One region of the Cupriavidus sp. Met-2 genome, then DNA from elsewhere that is predicted to be linked to it. Evidence: predicted binding sites of a transcription regulator. Region 1 holds the regulator's gene; each other region holds the start of a gene.
The links. Region 1 encodes LexA, which represses DNA repair genes until DNA is damaged. Its sites were predicted from a motif close to ACTGTATNNNNATACAGT; they were not measured.
Positions count from the first base shown of each region.

Region 2: imuA (translesion DNA synthesis-associated protein ImuA) is a predicted target of LexA. The motif match lies at 1,901-1,918, and genes of this name have one in related genera.
Region 3: WD006_RS00320 (ATP-dependent helicase) is a predicted target of LexA. The motif match lies at 1,693-1,710, and genes of this name have one in related genera.

Region 1 is NZ_JBBHZL010000002.1:286,791-290,064, forward strand. It holds gene priB (primosomal replication protein N) at 1-41, opposite strand, end outside; gene rpsF (30S ribosomal protein S6) at 62-436, opposite strand; gene WD006_RS06585 (asparaginase) at 554-1,555, opposite strand; gene lexA (transcriptional repressor LexA) at 1,761-2,417, shown strand; gene WD006_RS06595 (hypothetical protein) at 2,541-2,714, shown strand; gene WD006_RS06600 (hypothetical protein) at 2,828-3,100, opposite strand.
Region 2 is NZ_JBBHZL010000007.1:109,809-113,082, reverse strand. It holds gene WD006_RS16620 (DUF2880 domain-containing protein) at 1-5, shown strand, start outside; gene WD006_RS16615 (DUF1579 domain-containing protein) at 154-651, shown strand; gene WD006_RS16610 (nitrogen fixation protein NifQ) at 746-1,354, shown strand; gene WD006_RS16605 (hypothetical protein) at 1,413-1,748, opposite strand; gene imuA (translesion DNA synthesis-associated protein ImuA) at 1,972-2,931, shown strand; gene WD006_RS16595 (Y-family DNA polymerase) at 2,822-3,274, shown strand, end outside.
Region 3 is NZ_JBBHZL010000001.1:69,403-72,676, forward strand. It holds gene WD006_RS00320 (ATP-dependent helicase) at 1-1,645, opposite strand, end outside; gene WD006_RS00325 (TlpA disulfide reductase family protein) at 1,799-2,338, opposite strand; gene WD006_RS00330 (SoxW family protein) at 2,467-2,964, opposite strand; gene WD006_RS00335 (hypothetical protein) at 3,097-3,274, shown strand, end outside.

The sequences.
Region 1 (3,274 bases):
TCTCGCTCGACGAGCGTGGCGGTCAGCCGAAGCTGGTTCACCGCAACAATGCAGTCCGCTCTCAGGCGGGCTGGCCTTCCGTGGTCGTTTGCGCGGCCTTGCGGGCTTCTTCGCGCTGCACTTCCTTCATCATCGGCGAAGGAGCAGTCTCGGCCTTCTTGGTCTGAACGATCAGGTGACGCAGCACAGCGTCGTTGAACTTGAACGCGTGTTCGAGTTCAGCCAGCGTGTCCTTGCCGCATTCGATGTTCAGGCAAACGTAGTGAGCCTTGGCCAGCTTCTGGATCATGTAGGCCATTTGACGACGGCCCCAGTCTTCCACGCGGTGAATCTGGCCGTTTTGCGACGTGACGAGCTGCTTGTAACGCTCGATCATCGCCGGCACTTGTTCGCTCTGGTCCGGATGGACGATAAATACGATTTCGTAATGACGCATTGACGCTCCTTTTGGGATGAGCCACCCGGGCGTCACGTCCGGTGCGGCAAGGTTGAGTAGCCCGCGAGTATAGCCCGGAAAGGGGCCTTCCCGCAAGGATTCGGCACCCGGCCTGTCTCAGTACCGCTCGAAGAGCGCCTGAAGCCGGGCCGCATCGCGCCCCAGCGAAGGGTCGCCGGCCAACGCCAGCAGCAGCAGCACGCGCGCTTTGTAGGGATTGAGGTCGCCCGCCGAGACAAATACGCCACCTGCCGGTCGCGGCGGTGCGGGGATTGCCACATGACCAGCACCGGTACGCGAGCTTCGAGCCACCGCAACGCCACATGCCGCAGCATCGACCAGCGCGGCCGTCAGCGTTTCGTGCACGGAACCGTTGCCGGCCGCGGCCACGACAAACCCGAGCACGCCGGCGGCCACCATCGCATCGATACCGACCCTCCCCGGCTGCGCGTAGCTGGCGACGATCTCCACCAACGGCCATGCAGCGGGCACCGGCAAGCGCGGCGCCTGATCAGGACCCGGGGTGCGCGAGAAATGGACATAGGTGTCCTGCACAAAACCCAGCGGACCGGCAACTGGCGAATGGAAAGCATCGACAGCCGACGTATGCGCCTTGACGACATCACGCGCGGCATGAATCTGCTGATTCAGCACCACGAGCGCACCTTTGCCAACTGCCACCGGGCTTGCCGCCACGCGCACCGCATCGAGCAGGTTCAGCGGCCCGTCAGCGGAAAGCGACGTCGATGGGCGCATGGCCGCCGTCATCACGACAGGCAACGGGCAAGCCTGTGTCAGATGCAGGAACATCGCCGTCTCTTCCAGCGTGTCAGTGCCATGTGTGATCACGATCCCGGCGACATCGTCCTGCGCGGACCAATACCCGATTCGCGCGGCAAGCATCCGCCAGAGATCGAACATCATGTCCTTGCTGTCCACCTGCGCCACCTGCTCCGCCTCGACTCGCGCCACATCGGCCAGCGCGGGCACTGCCTGTACAAGTTGCGATACGGGCACTGTCGCAGCCTGATAGTGCGCGCTACTGGCAGGATTTGCGGACGAACCGGCGATGGTGCCACCAGTCGCGAGCACAACGATACGAGGCAGGAGTACGGACATGGACGGGGTTGACGGAGCTTGTAGGCGGGCCGATTGTAACTGCGCGAACGCCTGGCCGAACCCGTGACAAACCCGTGGGCCTCACCCCACAGAACTACTCGTGTTGAGCCGGCTGCGCAAAATGTGCTTGCACTTCACCCGATACTGTATAAAATCACAGCATACTGTTTAAACATACAGTGCTTCGGCACAAGACCTGCGACCCATGGCGACCCTGACACCCCGGCAGCAGCAGATTTTCGACCTGATCCGCGACACGATCCGCAACACGGGCTTTCCGCCCACTCGTGCCGAGATCGCCGCCGAATTCGGCTTCTCCTCCCCCAATTCGGCCGAGGAACACCTGCGGGCTCTGGCGCGCAAGGGTGTGATCGAGCTGACACCGGGCGCGTCGCGAGGCATTCGTCTGAAGGTGACGCGTAGCGACTCTGAACGACCCGATCAGTTTTCGTTACCGATGGCGGGCGTGCTGCAACTGACATTGCCACTAGTCGGTCGCGTCGCAGCTGGCAGCCCGATTCTGGCTGCCGAGCATATCGACCGGCAGTATCAAGTCGATGCCTCTGTCTTTGACGAGCGCCCCGACTATCTACTCCGCGTTCGCGGCCTGAGCATGCGCGACGCCGGCATTCTGGATGGCGACCTGCTTGCCGTGAAGAAAGCCAGCGAAGCCGCGAACGGCAAGGTTGTCGTCGCCCGTCTGGGCGATGACGTCACCGTCAAACGTTTGAAGAAACGCGGCGACACGATCGAGTTGATCGCCGAGAACCCCGACTTCCAGAACATCGTCCTGCATGCAGGACGTGACGAGTTCTCCCTGGAGGGTATCGCAGTTGGCCTGATCAGATCTTCAGGCTTCTGACTCTCCGGACCCAGGCAGCTGGCCACCTGCCCCGGTCACCCGCTTTTGCTTTGCCAACGCCGCCCCGTCCTTTACGGACGACGGGTGCGGACTTCTGCTGAACGCAAATTACGAGGTGTTGCCATGCTGCAATCCGAATCCGTCGCATCCCGCCGTCCGGTCAAGCCGGTCCCCTTCCGCCAGATCAAGGGCGTTCGCGTCTACCAGGGCACCCATCGCCGCACCATGGTCGGCAATATGGCCGCCATCTGCCGAATGCTCGAGCTTGCGGAACCGTCCTCGAAAACTCTTGACTGAGGCAGCCAGTTCTCTGCTGTCACCATGCACTGCAGCGTATTGCATGTACCGGCGATGATGGACCCGGGACCCGACGCTAATCGGGACCCGACCATCATCAATCTGACTCGACATCAATCGGCCAACGGCGCACCGAACCAATCGGAGGCGAGGTCTGCCTCAAAGGCAGCCAGCCAGGTCGCAGCCCCACCGGCGCCTCCTTTGTATTTCTGTAACTGGCCGCCGACCACGCGTTCGACAGTCACCATATCCGCAGCGCTCTCCCCCGGATTGAGCACGTTCGCAACCGCGAATTCGAAATCGTCTGGGACGAATCCGTGCCTGGCGCAAATGGACTCCAAAGCCTCCCGCACATCGGGAGAGAGTTCGTGAAATCTGAGCGTCATGCTCTCCTCCGTAGCATCTGCAATTCCTGATCTTTACAGATTACTTGCCCGATTTCGCGACGTCGCGCATTTTCCTGGCCATTCGTAGTTCTTTGGGCCAATGAAAATTTCTCGCTCTCCGGCTAGGGTAACAACCGAGAACGTCGATCGTGGCGGAAAGCGCCAACCCGGCAT
Region 2 (3,274 bases), on a different contig from region 1:
AGTAATTTCCGCGCTGACCCTGCCACACCGGAAACCCGCTCGATGACATTTTTGTCATCTTGCGGGTTTTTGTTGGACATCGACGACCTCGTCTTCTAACCTCTTGTGTACGTCGTACACAAATAGCGGCGCAACTCACAAGGAGGCGTTTGCATGAAGATCGAAGCGACCAACGAACACCGCTGGCTACAAAAGCTCGTCGGCAGGTGGGTAGGCGAGGGCGAGGCCCAGATGGGCCCCGAGGCGCCGCCTGAAAAATGGAAGATCCCCGAGCAGGTCAGCCAGGTGGGCGACGTCTGGGTGCAGGCGCGTGCGGAGGGCGAGTTTCCGGGATGTGGGTCGGCGGTCACGATCATGACGCTCGGCTACGACCCCGTTCGCAAGCATTTTGTCGGCACGTTCATCGGTTCGATGATGACCCACATGTGGGTCTACGAAGGCGATCTCGAGGCCGATGGCCGCACGCTCACGCTGCGTGCCGATGGCCCGGCGTTCGGCGCGGATGGCAATGTGGTCGAGGGAAAAACGGCGAAGTACCGCGACGTTGTGGCCATGGTTGACGACGATCACCGCACGCTGACGTCGTTCATGCAGGCCGACAACGGCGAGTGGATGCAGATCGTGCAGGCTCGCTATCGTCGCGAGAAGTAGGGCGCCGTTCGCGGTTTGACTGGCGTTATATACGTGGTTATATTGCGATGCGATGCCCGCCATTCCGCGGGTGTGCTGCCGCATTGTTGCCACGATGAACCGCTCACTGCTGTTGCTGGATGCCTTTGCCGCCCAACCCGGCGATCCCGTTACACGGGCGTTGGCCGGGGTACTGGAGTCCGCCTGCGCGGGGCGCCTGCCGCGCTTCGCGCAATGGCTCGGCCTGCCGCCGGACGCGTTCCGGCGCATGCTGGATCACTGCTTTCCCGGGGCCGCGCAGGCGGGGTGGGCGCCAGATGTTCCACCACAGGCGCCGGACAGCCTGCCGTGCGAATTCGCCGATCTGGTAGAGATGCTCGAGGACGGCTGCACGCCGGGCGCGGCAGGGACGCTGGTGCCGCTGGTGCATTGGGCCGCGCACGCGCTGGCCTGCGGCTGCTTCGGCCATACGCACTTGTGGCAGGACATGGGCCTGTCCGGGCGCGACGACGTGTCCGCGTTGCTGCGGCAGATCTTCTGGCCGGTCTTCGCGGCCAATACCACGGACATGAAATGGAAGAAGTTCTTCTATCACCGCGTCTGCGAGCGGCTCGACATTCATCCTTGCCCTGAGCCCTCGTGCGAGGGCTGCGACCATTACGCGGCCTGTCACGGCGCCGAATCAGCCATCGAATCGGTCATCGTGAGACAGCCTCGCTCCTGATTCCCGATGGAAGTCTCCCCAGCCTCCCCGGTGCAGGCGGGTGAGCGTATGAGCGTGGTTATGCGCGATCGACGCGATCGAGTTCGTTCCTGCTCCACCAGGCCTCCAGCAGCGGCTGGAAGCGGTCGTCGGGCGCGCGCGGCACGCGCGTGCTCTTGCGGGCGGGCGGGAGCTGCCGGCCCGTGAGCTGGTAGAAGATGGCGCCGGGCAACGTGCCGGGACCGTAGGGCACGTGATCGACCACGTTCATCTGGCGCGCGGCCTTCAGCGCGCGCGTGGTTTCCTCGGGGGTAAGACCACACGCGTCGGCCATCACGTCACGGCGCAGCGGACCTTGACGCTTGAGACCATCGATCAGCAGATGCACGCAATCGCGCGTATTCCGTTGTTTCATGTCGCGCATTTTGCGTACCTGCCCCGGACTGCACAATCGTGCATGACATTTGTTTGCATTCGTGCCGGGAATCCGTGGCAGTTCGCTGACAAGCGCACATTCCAGGCGGTGAACGCGCCACATTCGTGCTGCAGGCTTGCATCGGTCTCGATACTGTATAAACATACAGTATTCGTAAAAATACGAGGGCAGCGCCAGTCGATTGCGCCTCTTCATCCACATCATGACCGTGTCATCGCATGTCACGCCGCCGACAGTCGTGGCGGGCCATGCGGCTTCCTCCTCCTCCGCGCCCCGTGCATCGGTGAGCGAACTCGAGCACCGCTACCCCGGGCTGTGGCGCGCGGGTCAGCTCGGCCGCGCCGGGCGCTTGCCCGTGTGCCCGACCGGGTACGATGCCCTGACGGCCGAACTGCCGGGCGGCGGCTGGCCTGTCGGCGCCGTGACCGAGTTGCTGCTGGCCCAGGGTGGTGCGGGCGAATTGCGTCTGCTGATGCCGGCGTTGCGTGCGCTGGCCGCGGCGGGGCGCTGCATCGGTTTTGTCGATCCCCCGTACCTGCCCAATGCGGCAGGACTGGCGGGAGGGCTGGCGGCAGGACTGGCCGACGGTGGCCTGCCCGCGCGTCAGCTTTACTGGGTACGTCCACAGGCTGGTGCGAGCGTGGCATCGCGCCGCGCCGACATGGCGTGGGCGGCCGAGCAGATGTTGCGCAGCCAGGCGTTCGGCGCGGTGCTGGTCTGGCTCCCGGCGGCGCGGCCAGAGGCGCTGCGGCGTCTGCAGGTGCTGGCGCAGGCCGGCGATACCGTGGTGTGGGTGCTGCGGCCGATCCGCGTGCTGCACGAATCGTCGCCGGCCATGCTGCGGCTGGCGTTATCGCCGTTGCCCGGCAATTTGCTATCCATCGTTTTTCACAAGCGGCGCGGCCCGGCACGCGACACGCCGCTGCTGTTGCCGCTGGAAGGCATGCTTCATGTGCCGCGGCGCGCGGGTGTACCCGCGGTGCCCACGCCGGTCGCTCCGGTCGTTCCGGTCGCTCTGGTCGTTCCAGCAACTCCGGCAGGAGCCGATCATCATGTTCCCGATATCTCCGACATCCGCGGCAGCGCCAGCCATCCCGGCGTACTGGATCGCGGTGCACCTGCCGCGCCTGCCGCTGGACGCGCTGCAGCCGAGCTGGCCTGAGCCGGTCGATGCTGGTATGCCCGCCGCTACGTCTGCCCATGCGTCCGCCAGTACGTCCGTCGATCCCCGGCCCGCACCCCATACCGGAACGCTGCATCAGGCGCTGCCGGTGGCGGTGATCGAGCACGAGCGCGTGGTGCTGGCCAATGGCCCGGCCGTGGCGCTGGGCGTGCGCTATGGAATGCGGCGCGGCGGCGTGCAGGCGCTGTCGGCCGATGTGGTGCAGCTCGATCGCGATCTGGCGGCGGAGTCCGCATTGATGACCTCGGCCGCTTTGGCGTTGCTGCATTTCACGCCGGCCGTGGCGATCGACGCCGAACCCGAAGCGGCCACGGTGATGCTC
Region 3 (3,274 bases), on a different contig from region 1:
GGAAGCGTTCCCGCGACGCATAGGTGGCCGCGATGCGCTCGATCTGCTGCAGGTCCGCCTGCCGCGCGGCGGCATCGTCGTGCATCCGTTCGAGGTGCGGCATGTACCAGGCGATCACCTGTTCGAATTCAGATGGCCAGGGCGAGGTCGGCGCCATCAGCGCACGCGCCAGCGTCACCAGTTCATCCCAGGCGGGCGCGGCGGCGGGGGGCGGCTCGAAGGCTTCGAGCGCGATCAACGGTTCGGTGGCGGCTTCCAGTCCTTCGAGCACGCGCGCGGCCGTTTTCGGGCCGATGCCGGGCAGCAACTGCAGCGTGCGGAATCCGGCCATGCGGTCGCGTGGATTTTCCAGCCAGCGCACCACGGCCATCACGTCCTTGACGTGCGTCGACTCCAGAAACTTCAGTCCGCCGAACTTCACGAACGGGATATTGCGCCGGGCCAACTCGATCTCGACCTGGGCGCTGTGGTCGGCCGCGCGGAACAGCACCGCCTGCTGCGTCAGCGACAAGCCAGCCTCGCGCCGCGCCAGTACCTGCTCGACGACGAAGCGCGCCTGCTCGGCCTCGTCGTTGACCACCACCACGCCGGGCTTCTCCGCCGATTCGCGCAGGGACCAGAGATCCTTGGTGAAGCGTTCGGCCGCAAGGCCAATCACGGCATTGGCGGCGCCGAGGATCGGCTGCGTCGAGCGATAGTTCTGCGACAGCGTGACCTGCTCGGCCGGCGGCGAGAACTGTGTCGGGAAATCGAGGATATTGCGCACGGTGGCGCCGCGGAATGCGTAGATCGACTGCGCGTCATCGCCCACCACGGTCAGGCCGCGCCCTTGCGGCTTGAGCGCCAGCAGGATCGACGCCTGCAACGCGTTGGTGTCCTGGTACTCGTCGACCAGCACGTGGTCGAAGCGCGCGCCCATGTCCTGCGCCAGTGCGGGCTCGGTCATCGCCTGCGCCCAGTAGAGCAGCAGGTCGTCGTAGTCGAGCACCTGCTGCTTCTGCTTGGCTTCCACGTAGGCGGCGAACAGGCCCTTGAGCGCGTCCGCCCACATCGCGTAGCGCGGGAACTGCGTCTTCAGCACAACCTCGAGCGGCAACTGCGTGTTGACCACGCGTGAATAGATCGCGAGGCAGGTTTCCTTGCGCGGAAAGCGTGAGGTCTGCTCGGATAGTCCGAGGTCATGGCGTACCACGTGCATCAGGTCGGCCGCATCGCCGCGGTCGCTGATGGTGAAGGTCGGAGCAAGCCCGAGCGTTTCGGCGTACTCGCGCAGCAGGCGGGCGCCGATGGCGTGGAACGTGCCTGACCACTGCAGCGCGGCGCGCCCCGCGCCGGTCTGGATGCCGAGTGCCTGGTCGACGATGCGCTCGACACGGCGGCCCATTTCGGAGGCGGCGCGGCGCGAGAACGTCAGCAGCAGGATGCGGCGCGGATCTGCGCCGTTCACGACCAGATGCGCCACCCGATGCGCGAGCGTGTTGGTCTTGCCAGAGCCCGCGCCGGCAATGATCAGCAGCGGCGCGTCACCGTCGTACTCCACCGCCGCGCGCTGTTCCGGATTCAGCCGGGAAAGATAGGCGGGGGCGTCGGTGACCTCGGTGTCGGGCGACTCGGCAGCGGCTTCAGGGGCAAGTTCCGGTAACACGTCAGGGCAGGCAGTCGGATGGATGCGATGAGAAAAATCTGGCGCTCACTGTATATCCATACAGCCCTGACAGGCAAGCCGGATGCCCGACGATGTGAGCCGGGCAATAAAAAAGGTGCCGCATGGGCACCTTTTCGTTGGGTTTGGCGTTGTTCAGGCCGCGTTGGCCAGTGCGCCGTCGAGCAGCTTGTGCAGGGCGTCCCACTCAGGCTCGCCCACGTAGCGCTTGAGAATCTTGCCGTTCTTGTCCACCACGAAGGTCGTCGGCGTGAGCTGGACGTTGCCGAAGGCCTTGGCCGCCGCGCCGTCGGCGTCCATCGCCACCTTGAATGGCAGTTCACGGGTCTTGGCGTAGTTCATCACGTACATCGGCGGGTCGTAGTTCATCGCCACCGCCACGAAGTCCAGCCCCTTGTCCTTGAACTGCTTGTAGGTGCTGACCATCTGAGGCATTTCCTTGACGCACGTGGCGCAGCTTGTGGCCCAGAAGTTGATCAGGTAGACCTTGCCCTTCAGGTCGCCAGTGCTGAGCTTTTCGCCCGAAAGTAGCGTGAAGGTGGCGTCGGGGACCGTATTCGCGGGCGTCATGGCGCGGTAGCCGAAGAAGCCGAGCAGCGCGACGATGACAACGGCTACAGCGATCGGCCAGCGCTTCTTGCTCGAAGGTGTGGCAGGGGTGGCGGAATTCGACATGGGGTTACGGTCCCGAGGGGAGGCCATCTACAGACAGCGGCTATTCTACTGCCGCTGTTAGCCGGCAGTGGCAAGCCGGATCAAATGCGCACTATCTGCGGCATTCCGCCGCATTTTCTGGTGATTGACTACTTGGACGCCGCCAGCCCTTCGGTGAGCTTGGCACGTGCCGTATCCACGGCTTGTTCGAGGTAAGCGCCGTAGAAGTCCGGCTGCAGGCCGCGCAGCGGGCTGGCCAGGTTGCGGCCGTTGCGATCCAGGAACAGGACGGTCGGGGCCACCGTGATGTTGTGGGCGCGTGCCCATTGTTTTGCGGTGGTCATGGTGCCGTCGGCGTCGCGCAGCGGCGTGTCGGCCGTCATGTCGAGCTCGCGCGCGGTGATCTCGCCGGCGGCTGCCTGTGGCGCCAGATAGTTGCGGCGGGCGGTCTCGCAATACGTGCAGCCGGGCAAGCTGACCAGCACGACCAGCGGCCCGCCCTGTTTCGCGGCGTCGGCGGATTGGGCGGCGATGTCAGTGACGGGCGGCAGATGGCTTGCCGCCATCGACACGGCCGGGCCCACCAGCAGCAACAGCGCGGCGAGACCATGCAGAACGGTGCGAAGCAGGGGCGAGCGGGGCGTCATGCTGGGGCGTCGGTGGGTATTCGTGAGAACTTGGTGAAGACGTCGCCGCATTTGATTTCGTGCGCATCTGGTGCGAACGTGCGCGGCTTCCCGGATAATACCGGCTTGCGCCAGATTGCGCCGACATCCCCCATGCGCCGCCCCAGCCCCCGACCTGCCCCTCGCGTTCCCCTGCTGATTGCCATCGTGCTGCTGGCCCTGGCCGGCTGCTCGCCGCGCTATGACTGGCGCACCATCGTCTCGAACGAAGGGCAGTATGCGGCGCTATATCCGGACAAGCCGACCAGCGCCGCGCGCGATGTGGCGATCG